DNA from 3 places in the Serratia nevei genome. Region 1 is predicted to be linked to each of the others. Evidence: predicted binding sites of a transcription regulator. Region 1 holds the regulator's gene; each other region holds the start of a gene.
The links. The regulator PurR, encoded in region 1, represses purine synthesis genes. The targets are predictions, from matches to a motif close to CANGCAAACGTTTGCNTG.
Positions count from the first base shown of each region.

Region 1 (7,306 bases):
GCTTGCACAGCCTGTGCGGAGAAGCCGCAGCTCGGCAGCTTAGGCGAACCTTTCATGTACAGCAGAATCGGGTTTTCAGCGATCTGGTGCTGAATTTTTTCAAGTGTCGTCGTCATTTATTGCTTCCTCAAGCCACATTTCATGGCTACAACATGCATCACGCGGGCTATTGTAGCGGCTGGAACAGTCGCAAGAAAACGCCATCTTTTGCAAGGATATTCGCCCGCCGCCGATCGCGTTTCACCGGCCACGTCATTCCGGTCAAAACATACGTCGAGAATAACATTTTTAATCCGACCATTTCACTAATATATTGCGTCGCGATGACGGCGCGGATTAATTATATCTCCACCGCCAACTGGCGCTTTTTCATACATCAACAGGCTGATTTTGAACCAAAAAAAATGTCATTAACGTTTTCTCACAATATGGATTATTATTTATGAGTTCTTCGCTGTTTTATATGGCGAAATTCGGGAATACTGTAACTCTTTCGATATCCGTTTCGGGGCCAAGGTTGGTGACGTCGACATGCGTTTAATTCTTACGCTCTTTGCGCTGCTGTTTACGCAGCTCTTCTTCAATTTGGCGCACGCTGCGCCACAGGCGCGTGTTGCCGCCGAGCAGCGTAAAAGCCATGCCAATGAAGCGCGGCCCGATGACCGCAGAAAAAAGAAAGCGGACAAAGCCGCCAAAAAAGCCAAAGTGACGGCCCCCGAAAAAAAAACCAAGACCGCCAAGGCAAAAAGCGAGAAAAGCGCGAAAAAGATCGTCAGCGCCAAACCCAAGGCCAAAGCGCAGAAAACCGCCAAGATTAAAGTCACCCCGCCGAAAAAAGGCTATAAAAAAGGCTATGGTCGCCACCGCGAAGCCGGTATGGCCACCGCCAAACTGGCGCGTGAAGAAAAGCCGTTGAAACTCAGCCCCGCGCACAAAAAACGCTACCAGCACGCCAAGCAGACCGCGATGGCCAAGCTGATGGGACAGATGGGCAAACCTTACCGCTGGGGCGGCAGCTCGCCGCGCACCGGCTTCGATTGCAGCGGCCTTATCTATTACGCCTATAAAGACGTAGTGAAAATCAAGATGCCGCGCACCGCCAACGAGATGTATCACCTGCGCGATGCGGCGCCGATCAAGAAAAGCGAACTGGAAAGCGGCGATCTGGTGTTCTTCCGCATCAACAACCGCGGCGTGGCGGACCATGTCGGCGTCTACCTCGGCAACGGCAAGTTCATCCAGTCGCCGCGCACCGGTGAAGAGATCCGCATCAGTCAGCTCGACAACGACTATTGGCAGAACCACTACATCGGCGCACGCCGCGTAGTGACGCCGAAAACCATTCGTTAATGCACTGTTCTGCGCGGTTGCGGCCCCGGTCGCAACCGCCTGCTCAAGCTATCGCCCATCGCACTTCCCCACGCGCATTTCTCGCTTTTCCTCCTGTTTTTTATGATGAAAATTGTTAAGATTGAATGACCACAATAAAAAACGGCCCATACGGCTCTCGCCCCGGCGGGAAGCGAATGGCGCTGTAAAGGAGGAAGCAATGTCGTTTGAATTACCTGCATTACCGTATGAGAAAAACGCGCTCGAGCCGCACATCTCCGCCGAGACCCTGGAATACCACTACGGCAAACACCACAACACCTACGTGGTTAACCTGAACAACCTGGTGAAAGGCAGCGAGTTCGAAGGCAAATCGCTCGAAGAGATCATCAAGACCTCTAACGGCGGCGTGTTCAACAACGCTGCGCAGGTGTGGAACCACACCTTCTACTGGCACTGCCTGTCGCCACAGGGCGGCGGTGAACCGCAGGGCGAACTGGCGGCGGCAATCGTCAAATCCTTCGGCTCTTTCGCTGCGTTCAAAGAGCAGTTCACCGATGCCGCAGTGAAAAACTTCGGTGCAGGCTGGACCTGGCTGGTGAAAAAACCGGACGGCGCGCTGGCGATCGTCAACACCTCCAACGCGGCCACCCCGCTGACCGGTGAAGACAAACCACTGCTGACCGTTGACGTGTGGGAACACGCGTATTACATCGATTACCGCAATGCGCGTCCAAAATACCTGGAAAACTTCTGGGCGTTGGTCAACTGGACCTTCGCAGCGGAAAACCTGGCGTAAGCGCAGGTTCTGAGGTGATAAGGCGCAGCCAGGCTGCGCCTTTTTTATAACCGGGGGTAAATCAGTTCAACGCGGCAACGAAGCTGAAAGCGATAATGACCGCCAATGCGCAGACGGTGGTGAACAGCGACATCTTCAATTCGGTATCCATGACAACTCCTTTAAAATGGGCTTTCCTAAGGATAAAAGGCGCACAATTAGTACGTCAAATCATTTTCCCACAGTTCGCCGATAAAATCTTGTTATCATTTCCCGGTTTATAATCTCGATTACCTCTTCCACTTTTGTTCAATATGCGACAAAATTCGCAGTTCACAACTGCGTACCGGCATCCATGCCCCTCCTGATTAAGCGCTGAAGACTTCAACACACTAAAAACTCAGTTTTCGCTTCTCTGGAGAAGGATCTACGTAGGCAAACGATTAACATCACACTTACATGCTGTAAACATGTGAGTTCAGGAGTCATTCCTTACATGGCAACGATTAAAGATGTGGCCAAACGCGCGGGCGTTTCCACCACCACCGTTTCGCACGTCATCAATAAGACTCGTTTCGTCGCCGAAGAGACCAAAGCGGCCGTGTGGGCCGCCATCAAAGAGCTGCACTACTCGCCGAGCGCCGTGGCGCGCAGCCTGAAAGTCAATCACACCAAGTCGATCGGCCTGCTGGCCACCTCGAGCGAAGCGCCCTACTTTGCCGAAGTGATCGAGGCGGTGGAAAACAGCTGCTACAGCAAAGGCTACACCCTGATCCTGTGCAACTCGCACAACAATCTCGACAAGCAGCGCGCCTACCTGGCGATGCTGGCGCAAAAGCGCGTCGACGGCCTGCTGGTCATGTGCTCCGAGTACCCCGATCAGCTGCTGGGCATGCTGGAAGACTACCGCAATATCCCGATGGTGGTGATGGACTGGGGCGCCGCGCGCGGCGACTTCACCGACACCATCATCGATAACGCGTTCGAAGGCGGCTATCTGGCCGGCCGTTACCTGATCGAGCGCGGCCACCGCGATATCGGCGCCATTCCGGGCCAACTGTCGCGCAATACCGGCGGCGGCCGTCACCAGGGCTTTATGAAGGCGCTGCAGGAAGCGCATATCGACATTCGCGAAGAGTGGATCGTCCAGGGTGACTTCGAGCCGGAGTCCGGCTACAAGGCGATGCACCAAATCCTGTCGCAAAAGCAGCGGCCGACCGCGGTATTCTGCGGCGGCGACATCATGGCGATGGGCGCCATCTGCGCCGCCGACGAGCTGGGGCTGCGGGTGCCGCAGGATATTTCCGTGATCGGCTATGACAACGTGCGTAACGCCCGCTACTTCACCCCGGCGCTGACCACCATTCACCAGCCTAAAGAACGCCTGGGCGAAATGGCCTTCACCATGCTGCTGGATCGCATCATCAGCAAACGCGAAGAGTCGCAGGTGATCGAAGTGCATCCGAAGCTGATTGAACGCCGCTCGGTCGCCGACGGTCCGTTCATCGACTACCGCCGCTAATCCCCCGCGCCGGAAGCCTGCGCGGCTTCCGGTTCCGCCTCGCTCAGCCACTCCTGGTTCAGCGTCTCCCCATCGCCCAGATACGCCAGCAGCCAGCTCATCGCCGGTGAGGGTTTATCCTGCTGCCAGGTCAGGCAGCAAGGGCTGGCGGGAAACGGCTGCTGCAGCTGCAACGCCTTCAGCTCACCGCGCTGCACCCGCGGCAGCGCCCGATGTGCCGGCATCATGCCGACGCACAGCCCGGCGCACAAACAGTCGAGCGCCGAAGTCCAGTCCGGCACCACCAGCCGCCGCTGGTTATCCAGCGTCCAGGTGACGCGCTTGGGCAGATTGCGCGAGGTGTCCTCCAGGCAAAGCGAAGGGTACGGCCGCAGCTGATCGTCATTCAGCGGCCCTGTCAGTTGCGCCAGCGGGTGCTGCGGGCTGACCACGCACAGCCAGTTCATATAGCCCATGTCGCGGAAGGCGAAGCCGCCGCCGACCGGCACCGCACGGGTGGCGCCGATTGCCATGTCCGCCCTGCCGTCCACCAAGGCATCCCACACGCCGTTGAACACCTCGGGTTGCAGCATCAGTTCGACGTCGGGGAAATGACGGTAGAAATCCAGCACCAGTTGGCGACTGCGCTGTGGTTTGACGATGATGTCCACCGCGATATTCAGCTGGCCGCGCCACCCGTTGGCCACCTGCTGACAGTGGCGGCGGGTGTCGAGCATTTTTTTGATAACAACTCGCGCATCCTTGATAAACAGCGCGCCGGCCGGCGTCAACTCCACATCGCGGTGACGCCGCTCGAACAGCGGCACCGCCAGCCATTGCTCCAGCTGCCGTACGGTATAGCTCACCGCCGACGGCACCCGGTGCAGCTCCTGCGCCGCCGCGCTGAAACTGCCGGTGCGCGCCACCGCGTCGACCACTTCAAGAGAATATTCAGACCACATCGCTTTGCCTTCAATTTTTTTAACAGCACTTTGCAAATATTACCGTTTCACAAGCAGAGATCCAGCCGGATACACTGGCCGGCGCTAAAAACCTGCGACATTAAAATATTAACGAGAAATACCATGCGAAATTCCTTTGGCTTTATGTTCTACCTCGCCGGCCTGAGCATGCTGGGTTATCTGGCGACCGATATGTACCTGCCCGCCTTCGGCGCCATGCGGGAAGAACTGCAAATTTCCGCCGGCGCGGTGAGCGCCAGCCTGAGCATCTTCCTGGCCGGCTTCGCCTTCGCGCAGCTGCTGTGGGGGCCGCTCTCCGACCGTCTGGGCCGCAAACCGGTCTTATTGATCGGCCTGACGCTGTTCGCCCTCGGCTGCCTGGGCATGCTGTGGGTGGAAAACGCCGTGCAGCTCTGGATCCTGCGCTTTATTCAGGCCGTCGGCGTCTGCTCCGCCACCGCCATCTGGCAAGCATTGGTGGTCGACCGTTACCGCGAAGGCCAGGCCAACCGCGTGTTCGCCACCATTATGCCGCTGGTGGCGCTGTCGCCGGCGCTGGCCCCGCTGCTGGGCGCCTGGTTGCTGAACCACGCCAGCTGGCGCGCGATCTTCGCCGCGCTGTTGGTGATCACCGCGCTGCTGCTGCTGCCGACGTTGATGCTCAAAGAGCGCGCCAAAACGCAACCCACCGCCGATGCGCCAAAAAACGGCGTCAGCTTCTGGCAATTGTTGAAATCCCCGGTGTTCAGCGGCAACGTCGCCATGTACGCCGCCTGCTCGGCCGGCTTCTTCGCCTGGCTGACCGGCTCGCCGTTCATCCTCGGTGACATGGGCTACAGCCCGAGCGACATCGGTCTGAGCTATGTGCCGCAAACGCTGGCCTTCCTGCTGGGTGGCTACGGCTGCCGCGCCGCGCTCACGCGCATCAATGGCAAAACCCTGCTGCCGTGGCTGCTGGTAGCTTATGGTGTCAGCATGGTGGCGCTGTATCTGGTGGCGACCCTGACCGCACCGACGCTCACCACGCTGCTGATCCCGTTCTGCGTGATGGCGCTGGTCAACGGCGCCGGCTACCCGATCATGGTGGCGAATGCGCTGATGCCGTTCCCGGAAAGCAGCGGTAAAGCCGCCGCGCTGCAAAATACGCTGCAGCTGGGGCTGTGCTTTGTGGCGAGCATGCTGGTGTCGGCGTTTATTGCCCAACCGCTGTTGGCGACGGTGACGGTGATGGTATCGACGGTGATCCTGGCCGCACTGGGGTATTTCCTGCAGCGGGGAAAAGCGGCCGATGCGCAGCGAAAGGCGCAGCGGGAACATGCTAACTCAGCGTCATAATTACCAAGTTTAATAATCACTTAAAGAATATGCGTGCCGAGTGCGATTTACAGTTGAGTCAACGCCTCGGCACGCCTATACTCAAAAACAACCTTGTAAAGTAACACCTTATAATCTCTATATCTCAATTAGCACTTGTGTACGCGCTTTGCGTCACACTCTTTTTTAAGGATGCGTTTATCCCGCGCCGTTCGCGCCGGGTCGTTTCTTTAAATTTCCTCTGTTCATAGTCGGATATCAGACGCCGCGGGCCTATTTTCCGCCGGTAAACGTATGCACCCGCAGAAATTGTCTAAGCTGTTTCCTAACGGGTCATCAGTCAGAAGAAGGTGATGGAGAAGCTATGAGTTCATCGTGTATAGAAGATCTGAGCATCCAGGACAATCAGTGGTACCGTATCGCGCACGAAATGCTTGGTCTGGCCGGCATTGAAATCAACGGATCGCGCCCTTTCGATATTCAGGTTAAAAACCCCGATTTCTTTAAACGCGTCCTGCAGCAAGGGTCGCTGGGCCTGGGCGAAAGCTACATGGACGGTTGGTGGGAGTGCGAACGGCTGGATATGTTCTTCCAGCGCGTGGTCAGCGCCGGGCTGGAGAAGAAACTCCCCCACCACCTGAAAGATACCCTGCGTATCGCCGCCGCGCGCCTGACCAACCTGCAATCGAAAAAGCGCGCCTGGATCGTCGGCAAAGAACATTACGATCTCGGCAACGATCTGTTTACCCTGATGCTCGATCCTTACATGCAATATTCCTGCGGCTACTGGAAAGACGCTACTACGCTGGAGGAAGCGCAGGAAGCGAAGCTGCGGATGATCTGCGAAAAACTGCAGCTGCAGCCAGGTATGCGCCTGCTGGACATCGGCTGCGGCTGGGGCGGTCTTTCCGCCTATGCGGCGAAGCATTACGGCGTGTCAGTGGTCGGCGTAACCATTTCTGCCGAACAGCAGAAGCTGGCTCAGGCGCGCTGCGCCGGGCTGGATGTGCAGATCCTGCTGCAGGATTACCGCGATCTGCATCAGCAGTTCGATCGCATTGTCTCGGTCGGCATGTTCGAGCACGTCGGGCCGAAAAACTACCGCACCTATTTCAACGTGGTAGAACGCAATCTGGCGCCGCACGGCCTGTTCCTGCTGCACACCATCGGCTCCAACAAGACCGATATGAACGTCGATCCGTGGATCAACAAGTACATTTTCCCGAACGGCTGCCTGCCTTCAGTGAGCCATATTGCCGAAGCCAGCGAGGGCCATTTCGTGATGGAAGACTGGCACAACATCGGTGCCGACTACGATCGCACGCTGATGGCCTGGTTCGAACGCTTCAAACAGGCGTGGCCGCAGCTTGCCCCGCGCTATTCCGAACGCTTCGAGCGGATGTTCAGCTACTACCTGAACGC
Region 1 is NZ_CP149940.1:2,319,076-2,326,381, reverse strand. Features, by position in the region: gene V8N38_RS11240 (Grx4 family monothiol glutaredoxin) at 1-116, opposite strand, end outside; gene V8N38_RS11235 (C40 family peptidase) at 532-1,350, shown strand; gene sodB (superoxide dismutase [Fe]) at 1,550-2,128, shown strand; gene V8N38_RS11225 (YnhF family membrane protein) at 2,190-2,279, opposite strand; gene purR (HTH-type transcriptional repressor PurR) at 2,604-3,629, shown strand; gene punR (DNA-binding transcriptional activator PunR) at 3,626-4,570, opposite strand; gene punC (purine nucleoside transporter PunC) at 4,694-5,905, shown strand; gene cfa (cyclopropane fatty acyl phospholipid synthase) at 6,249-7,306, shown strand, end outside.

Region 2 (7,306 bases), 1.6 Mb from region 1:
AAAATATAGCCGTAGTACTCCATACCCTCTTTCCTTTTAACCGATGTTGTTAATGCTATCAGCTACTTTATCCCAACGGATATAATGCAGAAACACGAATAAAAAGGGCAGCCCCTGGGCTGCCCTTTTCGTTACTTCTGCTCCGCCGGTTCGTCCGGCGCGTCGAGCACCTCTTCTTCCTTGCGGAACAGGCTGATGACCTTGAACAGCAGGCTCAGACCAATGCCGACGATGGTCGCCAGCGCCATGCCTTTCAGCTCCGCCGCGCCGATATGCACCTTGGCGCCGCTCACGCCGATGATCAGGATCACCGAGGTCAGAATCAGGTTTTGCGCCTTGTTGTAATCCACTTTGGACTCGATCAGCACGCGAATGCCCGAGGCGCCGATCACGCCGTACAGCAGCAGCGAAACGCCGCCCATCACCGGCACCGGCACCGCCTGGATCGCCGCCGCCAGCTTGCCGATGCAGGACAGCAGGATAGCCAGCACCGCCGCGCCACCGATCACCCAGGTGCTGTAGACCTTGGTGATGGCCATCACGCCGATGTTCTCGCCGTAGGTGGTGTTCGGCGTGGAACCGAAGAAGCCGGAGAACACCGTCGAGATACCGTTGGCGAACATCGAACGGTGCAGCCCCGGATCGCGGATCAGGTCTTTTTTCACGATGTTGGCGGTCACCACCAAGTGGCCGACGTGCTCGGCGATCACCACCAGCGCCGCCGGCAGAATGGTGAAGATGGCGAACCACTCAAAGCGCGGGGTGTAGAAGGTCGGCAGCGCGAACCAGTGCGCCTCGCGGATCGGGGTCAAATCCACCACGCCCATGAAGAACGACAGCGCATAGCCCACCAGCACGCCGATCAGGATCGGGATAATCGCCAGGAAGCCGCGGAACAGCACCGAGCCGAGCACCGTGACCGCCAGCGTCACCAGCGAAATGGTGATGGTGGTCGAGTCGGCGCTGGTACCTTCCGCCGGTAGCAGCCCCGCCATGTTGGCCGCCACGCCCGCCAGCTCCAGCCCGATGACGGCGACGATCGCCCCCATCGCCGCCGGCGGGAACATCACGTCCAGCCAGCCGGTGCCGGCCTTTTTCACGATCAGCGCCACCAGGCAGAACAGCACGCCGCACATGATGAAACCGCCCAACGCTACTTCATAACCGAGCGGCAACAGCAGCAGCACCGGCGAGATAAACGCGAAGCTGGAACCGAGGTAGGCCGGGATCTTGCCTTTACAGATGAACAGATACAGCAGCGTGCCGATGCCGTTGAACAGCAGCACGGTCGCCGGGTTGATCTTGAACAGGATAGGCACCAGTACGGTGGCGCCGAACATGGCGAACAGGTGCTGGAAGCTGAGCGGAATGGTCTGGAGCAGCGGCGGGCGCTCGCTGACGCCGATGGCGCGACGGGTCATGTGTGCTTTTCCTCGGTTTATTGGTTTTATAGGTTTTAGTCAAAAAAAAGCCGACTCGTTAAGTCGGCTCAAATGTTTACTTGGTACCAAATATCTTGTCGCCCGCATCGCCCAGGCCAGGCACGATGTAGCCCTTGTCGTTCAGGCACTGATCGATGGAGGCGGTGTACAGCTCAACGTCCGGGTGCGCTTTCTCCAGCGCGGCGATGCCTTCCGGCGCCGCCACCAGGACCAGCACCTTGATGCTGTGGCAGCCAGCTTTCTTCAGCAGATCGATAGTGGCGATCATCGAACCGCCGGTGGCCAGCATCGGGTCGACGACCAGCGCCATGCGTTCTTCGATGTTGGAAACCAGCTTCTGGAAGTACGGCACCGGCTCCAGGGTTTCTTCGTCGCGGTAAACGCCCACCACGCTGATGCGCGCGCTCGGCACGTGCTCCAGCACCCCTTCCATCATGCCCAGGCCTGCGCGCAGGATCGGCACTACGGTAATCTTTTTCCCTTTGATCTGATCCACTTCAACTGGCCCGCACCAGCCTTCGATGGTGACTTTTTCCGTCTCCAGATCGGCGGTCGCTTCATAGGTCAGTAAACTACCCACTTCTGAGGCCAGCTCACGGAAGCGTTTGGTGCTGATGTCATTTTCGCGCATCAGGCCAAGCTTGTGTTTTACCAGCGGGTGTTTCACCTCAACGATCTTCATCATTTTTCTCCTATTAAGGTGGTTGCGGCCAAAAAAATCGCGGGATTATACCTCCTTTTTTTCGCCGCGCCACCCACAATAGCCCGATCGGGATCAACAAAAGTTTGAATATCAGTATAGATGACGAAAAAGCGGAGCCGGTTCACAAGCCGCTCGCAAACGTTTGCCTGCGCTGTTAGAATTGCCGCGCCTTATTCCGGAATCAACATCGGAAGCACAGTTTTCAAACCGCAAACCGTCGTGGGGAATCGCGCAGTGACCGACAAAACCTCTCTCAGCTATAAAGACGCAGGTGTCGATATCGATGCAGGCAACGCATTGGTAGACCGCATCAAAGGTGTAGTTAAACAGACCCGTCGCCCGGAAGTGATGGGCGGTCTGGGCGGGTTTGGCGCCCTTTGTGCGTTGCCGCAGAAATACCGCGAGCCGGTGCTGGTTTCCGGTACCGACGGCGTGGGCACCAAGCTGCGTCTGGCGATGGATCTGAAACGCCACGACACCATCGGCATCGATCTGGTGGCGATGTGCGTCAACGATCTGGTGGTTCAGGGCGCCGAGCCGCTGTTCTTCCTCGACTACTACGCGACCGGCAAGCTGGATGTGGACACCGCGGCCAGCGTGATCACCGGCATCGCCGAAGGCTGCAAACAGTCCGGCTGTGCGCTGGTGGGCGGCGAAACCGCTGAAATGCCGGGCATGTACCACGGCGAAGATTACGACGTGGCCGGTTTCTGCGTCGGCGTGGTCGAAAAATCCGAGATCATCGACGGCAGCAAAGTGCAGTCCGGCGACGCGCTGATCGCCCTGGGCGCTTCCGGCCCGCACTCCAACGGCTACTCGCTGGTGCGCAAAATCCTGGAAGTGAGCAACACCGATCCGACCGCCACCCAGCTGGAAGGCAAACCGCTGGCCGACCACCTGCTGGCGCCGACCAAGATTTACGTGAAGTCCGTGCTGGAGCTGATCGAGAAGGCGGACGTCCACGCCATCGCTCACCTCACCGGCGGCGGCTTCTGGGAAAACATTCCACGCGTGCTGCCGGAAGGCATGCAGGCGGTGATCGACGAAGCCAGCTGGCAGTGGCCAGCGGTGTTCACCTGGCTGCAGCAGGCCGGTAACGTCAGCCGTCATGAAATGTACCGCACCTTCAACTGCGGCGTAGGCATGGTCATCGCCCTGCCGGAAGCCGAAGTGGAAGCGGCCATCGCGCTGCTGACCGCGGCAGGTGAAAAAGCGTGGAAAATCGGTAAACTGACCGCCTCTTCCGACGAACAACAAGTGGTCATCAACTGATGAAAAAGATCGTGGTGTTGGTCTCCGGCCAGGGGAGCAATCTCCAGGCGCTGATTGACGCCTGCCAGCAGGGCCGCATCGCCGCCGAGATCGTGGCGGTGTTCAGCAACAAGGCGCTGGCTTATGGCCTGCAGCGCGCCGAGGCGGCGGGCATCGCCGCTCAGGCGCTGGATGCCAAGGCTTACGCCGATCGCGCGGCGTTCGACGCCGCGTTGGCGGACGCTATCGACCAGTACCAGCCCGATCTGGTGGTGCTGGCCGGCTACATGCGCATCCTCAGCCCGCAGTTCGTGCAGCGTTATGCCGGCCGCCTGCTGAACATCCACCCTTCCCTGCTGCCGAAATACCCGGGGCTGCATACTCACCGTCAGGCCATCGACAACGGCGACAGCGAACACGGCACCTCGGTGCACTTCGTGACCGAACAGCTCGACGGCGGCCCGGTGATTTTGCAGGCCAAGGTGCCGATTTTCGCTGACGACGAGGAGGATGACGTGGTTGAACGGGTGCAAACCCAGGAACACACGATCTATCCGCTGGTGGTGAGCTGGTTCGTCGATGGCCGCCTGGCAATGCGCGATGGCGCCGCCTGGCTGGACGGCGAACGCCTGCCTGAGCAGGGTCACGCCGCCGACTGAGGCGCGCAGCCTGAACCTTGCCTAAACGGTGCCCATGCGGCGCCGTTTTTTTTCGCCTTCATCCATTCTGTGAAGTTATACTTTGCACAATTTCACGGCACAGAGGAGCCCACATGTCCAGCACTGCCAGCGTCAGGTTACGCCCATTGGAACGGGACGATCTGTCGTTCGTCCACCAGATGGACAACAACGCCAGCGTCATGCGCTATTGGTTTGAAGAACCCTACGAAGCCTTTGTCGAGCTTTCCGATCTCTACGATAAACACATCCACGATCAGAGCGAGCGCCGCTTTATCATCGAGCACGAAGGCGCCAAGGTCGGCCTGGTGGAGCTGGTGGAGATCGATCACATCCACCGCCGCGCAGAGTTCCAGATCATCATCGATCCCGCCCACCAGGGCAAAGGCTACGCCAGCACCGCCGCCCGCTTGGCGATGGACTATGGCTTCTCGGTGCTGAACCTGTACAAGCTGTACCTGATCGTCGACAAGGAGAACCCGAAAGCGATCCACATCTACAGCAAGCTGGGATTCAACGTGGAAGGCGAGCTGATCGACGAGTTCTTCGTCAACGGCGAATACCGCACCGTGCTGCGCATGTGCATCTTCCAGCCGCAATATCTGGCGAAGTTCAAAACGCCCAATGATAAGCCGCTGGTGAAGTGACGCTTAGCAAGAAAAAGAGAAAACCCGCGAAAGCGGGTTTTTTATTGGAAAATAAGCGACTAGTATTAATGGATGCTATTTTATCGTCAGGAAATAGCCTGATGAATGCGGAAATAAATAATATTCAGACGAGATAATTAATCGAACAATAATTAATAGTGATAGTAAGAGTTACCCTCTGCCTCTACAAAGGAAAAATGCCATGACAACCGTCTCAAACCTGCTGCTTTTTATCGGCCTGGCGATGCTCGCCATCGCCGCCGGTCTGAATACCTATAGCGGCTACGCGCCTGCAGATCCCAATAGCACCCCGCTATTTTCCCCGCTCTGGTGGACGCGCTGGTTCCCGCTCTATGCCTCGGGGGCCGCGTTGCTGTTGGTGGGGGTGGTGTTGCGAATTTCGGCCAGAACACACTGAAGGCCACGGGCACAGTTTTCTTTTCATACGGTTTCTTGCGTTGTTATCCAACAAGTATTGTATCTACGCCGTGTCCGCACGGCCTGAAAGGCTCCCTCTTACGCCGCTGAGCCGCAAAGCTTGATGACAACGCTCGAAAGGTACCCCTGTCAGGGGAGTATATAATGGGCTCGGCATACCAACATTATCTCACTTATTATTCTTCAGGAATTTAATTTTAAATTAAGAAATCGAACACCAAAATAAAAATATAGAACCGACATCAAGCAAGAAACAAAATAGAGTTTACAAAGTCAGCTTATCAAATTAATGTAATGATTGATTGCATTGAGTTATATATTCATGAAATGAATAAAAATAAATCAAATATAAATACCAGATAATATCAGGATATCCCCTCATGCCCGAACGTGATATAGAACTATTTATTCGTGACTATGTTAATGATATTAAAAGCGGCAGCGCTGCGCTCTTTGCCGGCGCTGGGCTGTCCATACCCGCCGGCTTCGTCAGCTGGAAAGAGCTCATAAGCGATATCGCTTATGAACTGGGGTTGGACATAGAAAAAGAGAGCGACCTTATTTCTCTGGCACAATATCATCTCAATGAAAAAGGCAACCGGCATAAGATAAATCAAAAAATAATTACAGAATTCGCTGAGCAAGCGGAAGAAACAGAAAACCATCGAATCATTGCCAGATTGCCGATAGCGTCACTTTGGACTACCAACTACGACGATCTGATTGAAAAAACCTATGCCCGTTATAATCGCGTCTGCGACGTCAAAACCACGCCGGAAAGCCTGACTAATAACATTCATAAACGTGATGTGGTTTTATATAAAATGCATGGTGACTATAAAACCCCCAACCAAGCGGTTATCACCCGAGAGCAATACGAAACCTATTCCCGCTCACACCAGCCTTTTGTCAATATGCTGATGGCGGAGCTGACTGCCAAAACCTTCCTGTTTATCGGTTTCAGTTTCGAAGACCCTAACCTGCAATATGTATTGAGTCGGCTCTATGCGCAGTACGGCGAAGGGAAAAGAAACCACTACTGCATCATGCGGCGCGTCCAGCTTGGCGACAGCGGCAGCGAAGAGCAGGCGTCTTGCGATTACAACAGCCGCAAACAAGGCTTGATGATCAACGATCTTCGCCGCTACGGCATTCAAACGCTGTTGGTAAACGACTATCGCGAAATCACCGACCTGCTGTATGCCATCGAAACGCAGTTCAAGAAAAGCACGGTGTTTATCTCCGGCAGCGCCGACAACTACCAGCCCTATTCCCGTGAAGAATCCATCCAGTTCATACATCGTCTGGCGCGCCAGCTTATCCGCAAACAGTACCGCATCGTCAATGGCTTTGGCTGGGGTATAGGCACGGCGGTGATCAACGGCGCATTGGAAGCCATTTACGACAGCCAAGGAAAAATCAGCGAAAGCCAGCTGGTGCTGCGTCCTTTCCCCCAATTCGCCAGCGGCAGCATAACGCTGCCGGAGCTTTGGCACGAATACCGTCAGAACATGATTTCGCTCAGCGGCATCGCGATCTTTTTGTTCGGCAACAAACGTAACGCCGAGGACAAATACGTGCTGGCCGACGGTTTATTGAAAGAGTTCCAAATCGCCACGGAACAAGGCTGCGTCTGCATTCCTATCGGTTGTACCGGCAGCGCATCCGCCGAGATCTACAGAAAAATCAAGGAGGAGATGAAAGAAACCCTCTACCACCGCAACCCCACCGCCATGAATCTGCTGGATCAGCTTAACGAACCGGGCAGCCTGGCGGAGAAGAAAAAATGCCTGTTGGCACTTATCGATATCATTACTAAGGATAACCCCCGATGACCAGAAAATGTTTTTACAGTTTCCATTATGAGCCGGACAACTGGCGCGCTTCTCAGATACGTGAAATGGGCACGCTGGAAGGTAATCGGCCGGCCACGGATAATGATTGGGAGGAAGTTAAAAAGGGCGGTAACGACGCCATCGCTGATTGGATCAAAGGCCAGTTGGACAATCGCAGCTGCGCCGTAATTCTCGCCGGTAAAGATACCGCCAATCGTAAGTGGATCAACTTCGAAATCTGCGAGGCCTGGAAGAAAGGCATGGGCGTGCTGGTGATATATATCCATAACCTGAAAGACAGCGCCGGCGAAAA
Region 2 is NZ_CP149940.1:3,881,484-3,888,789, forward strand. Features, by position in the region: gene V8N38_RS18700 (DUF421 domain-containing protein) at 1-23, opposite strand, end outside; gene uraA (uracil permease) at 132-1,421, opposite strand; gene upp (uracil phosphoribosyltransferase) at 1,498-2,124, opposite strand; gene purM (phosphoribosylformylglycinamidine cyclo-ligase) at 2,380-3,417, shown strand; gene purN (phosphoribosylglycinamide formyltransferase) at 3,417-4,055, shown strand; gene speG (spermidine N1-acetyltransferase) at 4,169-4,720, shown strand; gene V8N38_RS18730 (hypothetical protein) at 4,923-5,138, shown strand; gene V8N38_RS18735 (SIR2 family protein) at 5,539-6,993, shown strand; gene V8N38_RS18740 (TIR domain-containing protein) at 6,990-7,306, shown strand, end outside.
Region 2: a site for PurR is predicted at 2,277-2,294, ahead of purM (phosphoribosylformylglycinamidine cyclo-ligase). Genes of this name have one in related genera too.

Region 3 (7,306 bases), 650 kb from region 1:
ATCTCCGGTTTGCCGAACAGGCGCAGCTGGTTGTGCCCGCACAGCGCATTTTCCAATCCGCTGAAACGCACATCGCTGCTGGTGAGCTGCGGCAGGATCACTGCCGAAGCGGAAGGGCCGAACTGGCGGATGGCGCCGATCGGCAACCCGAGAAAAGCGCGAACGTGCAGGGCGAACTCGGACAGATCCTGTGAAATCAACGTGACCATGCCGGTATCGTGCGGGCGCGGTGACACCTCGCTGAAGATCACTTCGTCGCCACAGACGAACAGCTCCACGCCGAACAGCCCGAAACCGCCCAGGGCTTTCACCACTTTCTCCGCGATAGCCTGGGCCCGGCTCAGCGCCGTCGCCGACATCAGTTGCGGCTGCCAGGATTCGCGATAGTCCCCATCCTCCTGACGATGGCCGATCGGCTCGCAGAAGTGCACGCCGTCCACGGCGCTGATGGTCAGCAACGTAATTTCAAAATCGAATCTTACCAGCCCTTCGACGATCACCCGGCCGCCGCCGGCGCGGCCGCCCTGTTGGGCGTAATCCCAGGCGCTTTGCAGTTGTTCAGGCGTGCGGATCAGGCTTTGCCCCTTGCCGGAAGAGCTCATCACCGGTTTGACGATGCACGGATAGCCGATGTGTTCGACCGCCTGCTGGAAAGTCGCCTCGCTGTCGGCAAAGCGATAGCTGGAGGTGGGCAGGCCAAGCTCTTCCGCCGCCAGGCGGCGGATGCCTTCACGGTTCATCGTCAGGCGGGTGGCTTCGGCGCAGGGCACTACGCGGTGGCCCTGGCGTTCAAGTTCGACCAGCATGGCGGTGGCGATCGCTTCGATTTCGGGAACGATATAGTCCGGCCGCTCTTGTTCGATAACGGCTTTCAGCGCGTCACCGTCCAGCATATTGATGACGTGGCTGCGGTGCGCCACATGCATGGCGGGGGCGTCGGGATAGCGATCGACGGCGATCACTTCCAGACCGAGGCGCTGGCATTCAATGGCGACTTCTTTACCCAGCTCCCCGGAGCCGAGCAACATAACGCGGGTGGCGGAAGGGCGCAGGGCGGTTCCAATCGTTAACATAGTTTCGTACCTGGATCGGTGAAAGTAAGCGGATTGATGATCGGCGGGCAGTATATACGAAAACGATTGCGTGCGCAGCCGCCGCGCCAAGTTTGTTGCTAACTGACTGTTTTTATAACAAGCAGAAATATTTGCCCTGCATGGGCGATTGTGCGTTAATAAGGGACGGCGAAAGAAGGCCTACATATAGCAAGGTTTTCGCGTCTCGTGCCGTCAAGGCAGGTTTATCAAGTAAAGGAAACACAAATGAGCAAGATCACTGGTCACGTTAAATGGTTCAACGAAAGCAAAGGTTTCGGCTTCATCACGCCTGCCGACGGCTCTAAAGACGTTTTCGTTCATTTTTCCGCTATCGTTAGCGATGGTTTCAAGACCCTGGCTGAAGGCCAGCAGGTTGAGTTCTCCATCCAGGACAGCCAACGTGGCCCAGCCGCAGCCAACGTCGTTGCTATTTAACGACTGAGCCGCCAAGAAACCCGCCACCGGCGGGTTTTTTTATGCCCGCTGCCCGTAACGCCGCCCATCTCTGTTATCATTTACCGCTGATTCGGCGCCAGCCTGCGGGCGCGCCGCCATTCCATTCGTCATATAAGAGTTATCGCCGTGAGCACAGTTTCTTTTTCTTCCCTGCCGCTGCCAGCCGAACAGTTGGCCAACCTCAACGAACTGGGGTACGCCAAAATGACGCCGGTGCAGGCCGCCGCGTTGCCCGCCATCCTGCAAGGGCGAGACGTGCGCGCCAAGGCGAAAACCGGTAGCGGTAAAACGGCGGCGTTCGGCATTGGTTTGCTGAATAACATCGTCGTTGCTCAGGTTGCCACGCAGGCGCTGGTGCTCTGTCCCACCCGCGAGCTGGCCGATCAGGTGAGCAAAGAACTGCGCCGCCTGGCGCGCTTCACGCAGAACATCAAAATCCTGACGCTGTGCGGCGGCCAACCGATGGGGCCACAGCTCGATTCGCTGGTGCACGCGCCGCATATCGTGGTGGGAACGCCGGGCCGCATCCAGGAACACCTGCGCAAGAAAACGCTGCTGCTGGACGAGCTGAAGGTGCTGGTGCTGGATGAGGCTGACCGTATGCTGGACATGGGCTTCGCCGACGACATCGACGATGTGATCAGCTACACGCCGCCGCAGCGTCAGACGCTGCTGTTTTCCGCTACCTACCCGGCGGGTATCGAACGCATCAGCGAGCGCGTTCAGCGTCAGCCGCTGAGCGTCGAAGTGGACGATGACGAAGCGCAGACCGCCATCGAACAACGTTTCTATGAGACCACGCGCGATCAGCGGCCGGCGCTGCTGGTGTCGGCCATTCGTTATCATCAACCCGCGTCCTGCGTGGTGTTCTGCAATACCAAACGCGATTGCCAAACGGTGCTTGAGGCCCTGGAGGCCCGCGGTATCAGCGCACTGGCGCTGCATGGCGATCTGGAGCAGCGCGACCGCGACCAGGTGTTGGTGCGTTTTGCCAACCGCAGTTGCCGGGTGTTGGTAGCGACCGACGTCGCCGCTCGCGGGCTGGATATCAAAGAGCTGGAGCTGGTGGTTAACTACGAACTGGCGTTCGATCCTGAAGTGCATGTGCACCGTATCGGTCGTACCGGCCGCGCCGGCATGAGCGGGCTGGCGATCAGCCTGTGCACGCCGCAGGAAATGGCGCGGGCGCACGCGATTGAAGACTACCTGCAGATGACCATTGCCTGGGCGCCGGTGTCCGAGCTGAGCGGGGCCGCCAACGGTTCGCTGGAGGCGGAGATGGTGACGCTGTGCATCGACGGCGGCCGTAAGGCGAAGATCCGCCCCGGCGATATCCTTGGCGCGCTGACCGGCGATGCCGGGCTGACGGCGGCGGAAGTGGGCAAGATCGACATGTTCCCGGTGCATGCCTACGTCGCGATCCGTAAAGCCAGCGCGCGCAAGGCGCTGCAGCAGCTGCAACAGGGCAAAATCAAAGGCAAGAGCTGCAAGGTGCGGCTGCTGAAATAAGCCGAAGGCGGGTGGCGGTTTGCCTTCCCGCCGCTATCTATTTATACTGTATATAATTACAGTTATTTGAGTATTTGAGGACGCACGCATGGCGGTTGAAGTTAAATATGTGGTGGTGAGAAACGGTGAGGAAAAAATGACTTTCGCGAGCAAGAAAGAAGCCGACGCCTACGACAAAATGCTGGATTTGGCGGATAACCTCGGAGAGTGGCTGCAACAGGCGCCGCTGAACCTGGACGACGAACAGCGCGAAGGGCTGAGCTTCTTCCTGGCAGAGAATAAGGACGCACTGGGTCTGATTCTGCGCGGCGCATCACCGGCGGAAACCGGCAAAAAACCGACGGAAGCGAAAGCGAAAAAAACGGTCTCTAACTCAAAAGAGGGATCTGCGTCAGAAAAGCAAGCGGCATAATGACTTATGTTGCGGTGTTGTGATGAAAAAGGATCTAAAATGAGCCGTGAAATAACTTTCTTCAGCCGCTTTGAGCAAGACATTCTGGCCGGGCGCAAAACCATCACCATTCGGGATGCCAGTGAGTCGCACTTCGAACCGGGCGAGGTATTGCGCGTAAGCCGCAATGAAGACGGCGTATTTTTCTGCTTTATCGAAGTGCTGTCGGTAACGCCGGTGCGCCTGGATGCGCTGACCGAACGCCACGCACAGCAGGAGAACATGTCGCTGAGCGAGCTGAAGCAGGTGATCAAGGAAATCTATCCGGGCCTGGATGCGCTGTTTGTCATCGAGTTCGTCAAACGGTAACTCTTTGCCGAAACCCTGTTGTGAGCCAGGGATGGGCGCCCGGATAGCGCTAATCACAACGGGAGGACATATGAAAAAAACGGGTTTGGCTATCGCCTTGTTGGCCATGATGGGAGCATCGACTGCGGTGTGGGCGCAGGATCAAGAGCAACGCACCGCCAAGGTGGGGCAGTGTGCCGGTCTGCAGCCGGCGGATATTGCCGCTCAGGTCAAGCGTGATTTCTTGCAGAACCGCATCACGCGCTGGGAGGCGGACAAAAAGCTGCTGGGCACCGCAACCCCGATCGCCTGGGTCAGCCCGGATGCCATCACCGGCAAGGATCAGGTGTGGCAGGTGCCGCTGACGGTGCGGGGTACCAAGATGGATAAAACCTACAACGTGACGCTCAACTGCAACACCGGCGAGATTGCCTACAGCGCGCCGCAGTAATACTTTCCCGCAATAAAAGCCCGCCGCTCGGCGGGCTTGATACATCAAGACGCGGTCAGTCGCTAAACGGGATCACCAACTCACCCGGTTTCACTTCCAATCCCTTCGCCAGTTTTTTCGCCAGCGCTTCGGTTTTGCTGTTGTCAGGATTCAGCACATAAGCCGGCTTTTGGTCGAAGTAAGATTTCAGCGACTGGTTCAGGTATGGCGTCAGCGCTTTCATTACCGTCTGCATTTTTTCCGGCTGCACGCTGTAATCGGTCAACTCCATATCCTTCAGGTAAATGGCGCCCTGTGCACGGTCGTAAACCGGCTGTGCTTTCAGCGTCAGCTTCAGGTCCGCCGCCTGCGGGCCGAGAATCGACGTGACGTTGACCTTGGCGTCGCCGGAAAGGGTGACTTTACCCGGCTCGCTGCGGCCGATCTGGCTTTGCAGCTGCGTCAGCACGATGTTGGCGTCCACCAGGCCGGGCACGCCGATCTGCTTCTGATAATCATTGTGTTTCTGCAGGTAATCATTCACTTCCTGCTCGCTCAGGGTGTATTGGGTCAGTTGATTGCAACCGGCCAATACGCCGGCGAACAGCAGGGCGGCTGCGCCCATCAGGATCCTCTTCATTAATGCCTCATTGCGACTGCTGGCGAAAAGTGCTGCAGATAATTGATTAATCATTATAAACGTTCCGCCTGCGCGTGAAAACGGCAGGTGGCGATGTGCAGAGGATAGTGCGCGCAAAAGCGGGCAAGACCTATCGGATAACGCCGAAAGCGTCAGCGCCGCAGCCGCAGCGCCAAGAGAATCACGCCGGCCAGGCAGGCTGCGCCCCCCAACAGCGGGAACAGCGGAATGCCCCACAGTCGCAGCGACGAATGCATCAGATAAGGCGCCAGCCCCAGGGCAAAAGCGGCGGTGACGATGGCGATGGCCAGGGTGACGGCGGCGCGTTCCAGCGCTTTGCTCAGCTGGCCGAGGTTACTGACGTTGATATCGGCATTGAGCCGCCCGCGTTTTAGGCGGCGAACCAATAGCCGCAGCGTTTGCGGCAGCTCTTCTCCGGCATCGAGCGTTTCCCCGCCCAAGGCCAACAGCCGCTGGCGCACGGCGCCGGGGGCGTAGCGCTGCAGCACCGTTTGTTGCAGCATCGGTTTGAGCGTGGCGACGATGTCGAAGGCCGGATCCAATCGGTGCAGCACGCCGTCGGCGGTGATTAATGCCTTGAACAGCAGCACCAGATCGGGCGGCAGCGCCAGCTGGTGTTCGCGCGCCATCACCAGCAGGTCGGTCAAGGCTTTACCCAGCGTCAGGGTGGCGGCGGCCTGTTTGTCGAGAAAGTTTTGTGCCGCCAACTCCAGATCCATCAGGTCCAACGGTTCGCTGTCCGACCAGGCGATCAGCGTGTTGACGATGCCTTCGGACTGGCGATCGGCGATGGCCTGCAGCAGCAGGAGCAACTGGTTGCGCCGCCGCTCGGACAGCTGGCCCACCATGCCGAAGTCGATAAAACCGACGCGGTCACCGCTCAGTGCCATGACGTTGCCGGGGTGCGGATCGGCGTGATACAGCCGATGCTCCAGCACCATGCTCATAAAGGCGCGGGCGCCGCGTTGCGCCAGCAGCGGGCCGTCAAAGCCTGCCGCCGCCAGCTGTTCAGGGCTTTCCGGCGCGGTGCCGGGCAAGTATTCCTGCACTAACAGGCGGGGAGAAGAGTATTGCCAATAGATTTTTGGCACCACCACGTCGGGTTGACGCGCGAACATCCCGGCAACGCGGTCGCAGTTATGCCCTTCGTGGGTCAAGTCCAGCTCGTGATTGAGCGCCGTTGCCAACGCTCGGACCATCTGCCGCGGCCGATAGCGCGCCAGCGCCGGGCTCTGCTGCTCCACGGTCTCCGCCAGCGAGGCCAGCAGCCGCAGATCGGCGTGGATGGTTTTCGCCAGACCGGGCCGCAGCACTTTTACCACCACCTGCTCGCCGCTGTGCAAGTGTGCGCGGTAGATTTGCGCCATCGACGCCGCGGCCAGCGGCGTGCGATCGAATTCGGCAAACCGCTGTTCCGGCTCGCCCCCCAGATCGGCGATGATTTGCGGCGCCAGCGTTTCCCATGGCAACACCGCCGCCTGGCTGTGCAGGCGATCCAGTTCGTCGGTCCAGGCCGGGTCCAGCAGATCAGAGCGCGTGGCCAGGATCTGACCGAATTTGACGAAGGTGGGGCCCAGCGCTTCGAGCGCTTCGCGCAGACGCTCAGGCAGGGTTTGTGCATCCTGCGGGGCAGATTCACCACGGGCGCCGCGCAACAAGGCTCCCAGGCCCAGCAGGCGTAGAACGTCTTGCAGACCATAACGAATCAGAACGGAGGTTATTTCCTTCAGCCGCGCCCGGTCGCGAGCGGTGGCGAGCACCATTTTCAACATCAGTACGCCATGTCCTTATTTGTCATTCTCGAACGTTATTGTTCCATATCCAGCAGCAACGGCACCTCGCTGCGCTGCGCCATGCGGTTGCGGTAGGCTTCCACGTTGTCCGGCAGCGCAACCCCGGCGACGATCGATAACGAGCGCAACAGCGGGAACAGGTGAATGTCGTCCTCGGACAGCTCGCCGTTTACCGCGTCGGCGGAGACGATCAGCGGCGACAGCGCTTGCAGGTCGGCTTCCAGTTCGGCGATCAGATCGGCACTGTTGGCGAGATGTTCGGCAAAATCACCGATAGCCGCCTGTTTTTTATCGATAAAGTAACGGCGGGCGCTGTCGGTGGCGAACTCTTCGAAATCGGCATGCGCAATACGCGGCAGCAGCAATTTGGCGCTGTAACTGCCGACCCGCTGCAGCCACTCGGCAATGGCCGGGTTGGTGCTACCGGTCAGCACCGGCTTGCCGTCCAGGCTATCGACATAGCGCACGATATCCAGGCTTTCCGGCATCGCTTCGCCGTCGTCTTTGATCAGGATTGGCACCATTTTTGTGCCAATCAGGTTGAATGGGGTCGTCTCGTCGTCGTTGAGCAAGGTGACCAGCCGAATCGGCTGGCGCTTCAGGCCGAAAATCATACGGGCTTTA
Region 3 is NZ_CP149940.1:2,966,485-2,973,790, reverse strand. Features, by position in the region: gene purT (formate-dependent phosphoribosylglycinamide formyltransferase) at 1-1,073, opposite strand, end outside; gene cspC (cold shock-like protein CspC) at 1,320-1,529, shown strand; gene dbpA (ATP-dependent RNA helicase DbpA) at 1,677-3,059, shown strand; gene V8N38_RS14270 (YebG family protein) at 3,148-3,471, shown strand; gene yqfB (N(4)-acetylcytidine aminohydrolase) at 3,511-3,819, shown strand; gene yebF (protein YebF) at 3,890-4,249, shown strand; gene V8N38_RS14255 (lipoprotein) at 4,305-4,868, opposite strand; gene V8N38_RS14250 (ABC1 kinase family protein) at 5,021-6,661, opposite strand; gene grxB (glutaredoxin 2) at 6,697-7,306, opposite strand, start outside.
Region 3: a site for PurR is predicted at 1,129-1,146, ahead of purT (formate-dependent phosphoribosylglycinamide formyltransferase). Genes of this name have one in related genera too.